2 linked regions of the Methyloterricola oryzae genome follow. The protein of the gene in region 1 interacts with the protein of each later gene in a pairwise test. Links are inferred from orthologs where the notes say so. Each region holds a gene or a part of one and is shown in the gene's direction. Other genes may lie near its edges. The genes, in order: bioB and EK23_RS20545.

Evidence for each region.
Region 2: the proteins of bioB (region 1) and EK23_RS20545 interact in binary tests that used the Escherichia coli proteins (3 or more experiments, as listed by UniProt). The link is inferred for Methyloterricola oryzae from one-to-one orthologs.

The regions. Positions count from the first base shown.
Region 1 is NZ_JYNS01000001.1:297,759-300,857, reverse strand. What follows is about bases 117-2,900. They hold bioB (biotin synthase BioB), read left to right. Parts: upstream 117-890; coding sequence 891-1,910; downstream 1,911-2,900. Other genes in these bases: bioF (8-amino-7-oxononanoate synthase), read left to right, coding at 1,907-2,900; EK23_RS01285 (ComF family protein), read right to left, coding at 132-824; EK23_RS01290 (spermidine synthase), read left to right, coding at 117-123. Outside these bases: more of EK23_RS01290, read left to right, coding at 1-116; more of bioF, read left to right, coding at 2,901-3,061; pimeloyl-ACP methyl ester esterase BioH, read left to right, coding at 3,058-3,099. UniProt on the Escherichia coli protein: Catalyzes the conversion of dethiobiotin (DTB) to biotin by the insertion of a sulfur atom into dethiobiotin via a radical-based mechanism.
Region 2 is NZ_JYNS01000035.1:156-3,334, reverse strand. The notes cover bases 257-3,120. They hold EK23_RS20545 (class II glutamine amidotransferase), read left to right. Parts: upstream 257-1,227; coding sequence 1,228-2,013; downstream 2,014-3,120. Other genes in these bases: EK23_RS20540 (EAL domain-containing protein), read right to left, coding at 2,010-2,870; cysT (sulfate ABC transporter permease subunit CysT), read right to left, coding at 257-1,025. Also shown: sulfate ABC transporter permease subunit CysW, read right to left, coding at 1-143; more of cysT, read right to left, coding at 192-256.

The DNA.
Region 1 (3,099 bases):
GCAGGCCTTTGCCTGCAACGGGCGGCGGTCGAAAAGCAGGAGGGCTATCTGACGGCGGCAGAGGGGAGCCAGGCCTGCGCCGAGGCGATACTGAGCGAGTCGGCCAGCGAGAAATCCCGTTAAACCGCCATTCAGGCCCTCGCGCAGGCCCAGGCTTCGATGCGTCGGGCGCCGGCCTTGCGCAGGACGCGGGCCAACTCGTTCATGGTGGCGCCGGTGGTCATCACGTCGTCCAGCACTGCCACATCAAGGCCCCGGTAATCGCCCAGCACCTTGAAGGCATTGCGGAGGTTGCGAGCGCGTTCAGCGGCGGACAACTCCGTTTGCGGAAGGGTCGCCCGGACACGAACGCAACCGCCCAGGTCCAGCGGCACGCCGAGCCGGGCGGAGACTTCGCGGGCGATCTCGATGGACTGGTTGAAGCCGCGTGAGCGATAGCGGGCAGGGTGCAGGGGCACCGGAATCAGGCATTGGGGCCGTTCGTCCCGTTGCGCCAGTCGGTCTGCCAGCAGGCTGCCGAGGACACGGCCGGCGGGATAGCGGGCGTGAAACTTGAGACCCTGGATCAGGTGGCGGACCGGTTCCTCGTAGCGGAAGGCGGCCACGCTGGCGTCGAACTGGGGCGGTTGGCGCTGGCAGGCTCCGCATTCCCTCGCGCTTTCGGAGCCCAGCGGTAGGCCGCAGCGAGGGCAGCACCAGCGGTTGTAAGGCAGGTCCAGGGCGCAGTCCCGGCAAAGATCGCGCCCGTCTGCGCCAGGGTCGCCGCACAGCAAGCAGGTGGGCGGATACAGCCAGTCCTGTATAATGCCTAACCAGCTGTTCATTCCCTGGGCCTGTTCTGATTGACAGCAGCCCGATACCTTGCACCGACGTAGTGGAGAGTCATGCGCATGCACCCATCCGAGTCCATTTCCAATGTAGACCATAGCGGCATTCATGCCGACGGCTGCCGTCACGACTGGCAACTGGACGAGGTGGCTGCGCTGTTCGAACTGCCCTTCATGGACCTGATCCATCGCGCCCAGACGGTGCACCGCGCCCATTTCGACCCGAACGACGTGCAGGTCAGTAGCCTGCTGAGTATCAAGACCGGCGCCTGTTCCGAGGACTGTGCCTACTGCCCGCAGAGCGCACGCTACGAGACCGGGCTCAAGCGCGAGGAACTGATGCCGCTGGAGGACGTGCTCCACGCGGCGCAGGCCGCCAAGCTGCAAGGGGCTTCGCGCTTCTGCATGGGCGCCGCGTGGCGCTCGCCCAAGGATCGCGACATCGAGAAAGTGGCGGCGATGATCAAGGGGGTGCGCGATTTGGGCATGGAAACCTGCGTGACCCTGGGAATGCTCACCGAGAACCAGACCCAGCGCCTCAAGGAGGCCGGGCTGGATTATTACAACCACAACCTGGATACCTCGGAAGAGTATTACTCGCAGATCATCAGCACCCGCACCTACCAGGACCGGTTGGACACCCTGAAGCGGGTGCGGGATGCCGGCATTCACGTCTGTTGCGGCGGCATCGTCGGCATGGGCGAGGATGAGCGCGACCGCGCCGGCCTGCTGGTGGAACTGGCCAATCTGCCACAGCACCCGGAAAGCGTCCCCATCAACCTGCTGGTGCAGGTGGAAGGCACGCCCTTGGCTGGTAGCGAGCCGCTCGATCCCTTCACCTTCGTGCGCACCATCGCCGTTGCCCGTCTGCTGATGCCGAAATCCCGGGTGCGCCTCTCCGCCGGGCGCACCGACATGAGTGACGAACTGCAGGCGCTGTGCTTCCTGGCGGGCGCCAACTCCATCTTCTACGGGGAGAAGCTGCTGACCACGGAAAACCCGGAAGCGGCCAGGGACCGTCGCCTGTTTGCGCGCCTGGGTCTGCGCATGTCCGGAGCGACCGCCGATGTCCTGAACGGATGAGGCCCGATGAGCTTCCCGGCAAGCTGGCCGCGATCGCCGAACAGGGGCTGATTCGGCGCCGACGCCTGGTGGCGGCCGAGTCCGGCGCGCGCGTCCTGGTGCAGGGGCGGGCGCTGGTCAATTTCTCCAGCAACGATTACCTGGGTTTGTCCAGGCATCCGGACGTGATCGCGGCCATGGCCCAGGGTGCCCGAGAGCATGGAGCCGGCAGCGGTGCATCGCATCTGGTGTGCGGGCACAGCACCGCCCATCATGCCCTGGAGGAGGAACTGGCCGACTTCACCGGCCGCGAGCGGGCCCTGCTGTTTTCCACCGGGTACATGGCCAATATGGGTGTGATCGCCAGCCTGTGCGGGCGGAACGAGCGCGTGTATCAGGACCGCCTGAACCATGCCTCCTTGCTGGACGGTGCCGCGCTCGCCGGCGCCCGCCTGATCCGATATGCCCACGCCGATGCCGGCGATCTCCGGCATCGGCTGGCGCAGGACGAGGCTCCGGGCAGTCTGGTGGTGACGGACGGCGTGTTCAGCATGGACGGCGATATCGCCCCGCTGCCGGACCTGGCGGAAGCTGCCGCGGCTGCCGGCGCGTGGCTGGTGGTGGATGACGCCCACGGCTTCGGCGTGCTCGGGACGGGGGGGCGCGGCTCGGTGAGCCACCACGGCCTGGGGCAGGCTGCCGTGCCGGTGCTGATCGGTACTCTAGGCAAGGCCTTTGGCACCTTCGGGGCCTTCGTCGCCGGCAGCGCCGATCTCATCGAATACCTGATCCAGAAGAGCCGCACCTACATCTATACCACGGCCTTGCCGCCCGCCGTGGCGGAGGCGACGCGGGTCAGCCTCCGCCTGTTGCGCGATGAGTCCTGGCGGCGCCAGCGGCTGGGCGAACTTATTGCGCGATTCCGCGCCGGTGCCATGCAACTGGGGCTGCACCTCATGGACTCGCCGACGCCGATCCAGCCGATTCTCTTGGGCGATAACGACGCCGCCCTGCGGGCGGCGGAATATCTGCGCGACCGGGGTTGCCTGGTCAGCGCCATTCGTCCACCCACGGTGCCGGCCGGCAGTGCCCGTCTGCGCGTTACGTTGACGGCCGATCATGAGCCGGAGCAGGTGGATGCGCTGCTGCAAGCGCTTCGCGAGTTTGCATGAACCGGCGTGCCGGAGAGATCCATGCGCGCCATTTCGGT
Region 2 (3,179 bases), on another replicon or contig:
ACGAACACCACCGCCAGTGGCAGGAACAGGAAGCCGCCGAGGAAGACCAGGGCCAGGGTGATCAGGGTCCAGCGCACCCAGCGCGGTTCGCTGAGGACCAGGCTGCGATGCGTGGCGCGCGCCGGTGGAGGGTTTGTCGTCATGGCGGCCATGGGCGAGTTTTCGGAATGGGAGTGGGGGGCGCCGTCGCCTCAGCGGCCACCGTGGCGGCGTTGGCCCCACCACTGCAGCAGGTTGATGGCGAACAGCAGCAGGAACGAGACCAGCAACATGGACACCGCCAGGGCGGTGGCCCCGGCATAGTCGTACTGTTCCAGCTTGGTGATGATCAACAGCGGGGTGATCTCCGACACCATGGGGATGTTGCCGGCGATGAAGATCACCGAGCCGTACTCCCCCACCGCGCGGGCGAAGGCCAGGGCGAAGCCGGTCAGAAGGCCCGGCCACAAAGTGGGGAAGATCACCTTGCGGAAGGTCTGCCAGCGGGTCGCGCCCAGGCTCATGGCGGCTTCCTCCAGTCCCGACTCGAAGTCTTCCAGAATGGGCTGCACCGTGCGCACCACGAAGGGCAGGCCGATGAAGGTCAGGGCCACTACCACCCCCAGGGGCGTGTAGGCGATCTTGATCCCCATGGGCGCGAGCAGGCTGCCCACCCAGCCCTTGGTCGAATACAGGGTGGCGAGGGCAATGCCGGCCACCGCCGTGGGCAGGGCGAAGGGCAGATCCACCAGGGCGTCCACCACTTTCTTGCCGACAAACTCGTAACGCACCAGCACCCAGGCCACCAGCAGGCCAAAGCCGGTATTGATCAGGGCCGCCAGCAGGGAGGCGGAAAAGGTCAGCTGGTAGGAGGCCAGCACCCGGGGCGCGGTGATCACGTGCCAGAAGGCATCGAGACCCAAGGTGGCGCTCTTGAGAAAGGTGGACGAGAGCGGGATCAGCACGATCAGGCTGAGGTAGAACAGGGTGAAGCCCAGGCCGAGATGGAATCCCGGCAGGACCCGGTGTCGTTTCGCGAAGATCATGAAGATAGCGTCGTTATGTGGGGCCTTTGAGGCCGGCAGCTGGTGCTGTGGCAACAGAGTACCCAAGTCGCTTTATTCTGAAAAAGATTTAGTTGATATCAGCTTATGCCATCCGCGCATAACAAGGCCCCATTGGGCATGGAGCCCTTCCCGGCCCGATTGGGCTATGATGGGGCCAGTCTCGATTGCCCCTGGATAGACCATGTGCCAGCTGCTCGGCATGAACTGCAACGTGCCCACCGACATCTGCTTTTCCTTCGAGGGCTTTCACGTGCGCGGCGGCCTGACCGATCATCACCGCGACGGCTGGGGCATCGCCTTTTTCGAGGGGCCCGGCTGCCGGGTGTTCCTGGATTCCAAGGCCACCATCGAATCGCCGGTGGCGGAACTGGTGCGGCGCTATCCGATCCGCTCCAAGAACGTGATCGCCCATATCCGCAAGGCCACCCAGGGGGTGATCGCCCTGGAGAACTGCCATCCGTTCCAGCGCGAGCTGTGGGGACGCTATTGGATCTTCGCCCATAATGGCAATCTGGAAGGCTTCGAGCCCCCAGTGGACGGCTTTCTGCCGGTGGGTCAGACCGACAGCGAGCGCGCCTTCTGCCTGATCATGAGCCAGTTGCGCGACCGTTTCCCCCAGGGGCATCCCGGCAACGAGGCCTTGTTCCGGGCCCTGGGCGAGATCAGCTGCGCCGTCGCCGCCCACGGCCTCTTCAATTTCCTGCTGTCCAACGGCGAAGTGCTGTTCGCCCACTGCTCCAACAACCTGCACTACCTGGTGCGCAAGGCGCCCTTCGGGCCCGCCCACCTCATCGACCAGGACCTGAGCATGGATTTCAGCCAAGTGGCCCAGGCCGATGATCAGGTGGCGGTGATCGCCTCCTTCCCCCTCACCGACAACGAGCCCTGGACCGCCATGCCGCCGGGGCAGTTGCTGATGTTCCGCGAGGGCGAGCCGGTGGCCGCCCTGCAGTGCCGGAGGCGCTAAAGCCCGGTCGCGCGCAGCGGCGGATCGGCCTCGGGCCTGTGCTCCCGGCGCTCGTAATAGCCCCCGGTCACCAGGTCGGCCCGCAGCAAGCGGGCCAGTTGCTCGTCCCGCTCCGACTCGATGCCTTCCACCAGGAACTGGGTGTCCAGGCTCTGGATCACCGACAGCAAGGTGGTCTTGCGCCGGGCGTCGTCCTCGTCGCGGCTCAGGCGGGCAAAAAAGCCCCGGTCCAGGCGCACGAAGTCGGGGGTGATGCGGTAGAGGAACTCGATGCAGTAGCGTTCGAGGAAAGCCTCGTTGGCCTGGTGGTCGAACTGGATGGCGGTGCCGTAGCCGCGCTGCTGGTAGTTCTTCAGGCCTTCCAGCAGGGCGGTCAGCTGCCGGTCATACAGCGGCGTCACCGGCACGGTGATGACCACCCGCCGCGGCGAGAGGCCGCAGCGGAAGATCACCTCCTCGAAGTAGGCCCCGTGGTCGCGCTTCACCCCCAGCACATGGCGCGGGTGCACATGCAGGAACAGATGCCCGCCCTCGTGGGAGACCGGAAGGTAGTTGAGCATGTGGATGGTGCGGCACAGCCGGTCCAGGTTGATGATGCTGCCCACGTCGGCGGCATGGAACACCCGCGCCGCGGTGGCCTGGCTGGTATCCGGCTCGAAGGCCTGCAGGGTGGCGTCGTGGCCGAACACCAGGCGCGGCGTGTCGGCGCGGCGGATGGGATGGAACTCCGTCGCCAGGCGCAAATCGCCGAAGCGGCTTTCCACCTGCCCGCCACGCAGGCTCAAGGGCGGGAACTTGAGGCCCTGCTCCGCCGTGATGCGTTGGTTGAAGTAATCGACTAGATCGTATAAAGGCATGGTCTTATCCTCCGAGAGTTGTGCCCTTCCAGCCGGTGAGGGGCGCCAAGCGGCCGCAGCCGCCCGCCGCCCCGGCAACGCAAGCCTTATTGGCTGTAGATCTGATCGAACACCCCGCCATCATTGAAGTGGGTGGTCTGTGCCTTGTTCCAGCCGCCGAACACCTCGTCGATGGTGAACAGGCTGACCGGCTTGAACTGGCTGGCATGCTTGGCCAGCACCGCCGCATCACGCGGGCGGTAATAGTGCTTGGCGGCCAGTTCCTGGCCTTCCGGGCTGTAGAGGTACTGCAGGTACTCGCTGGCGGCC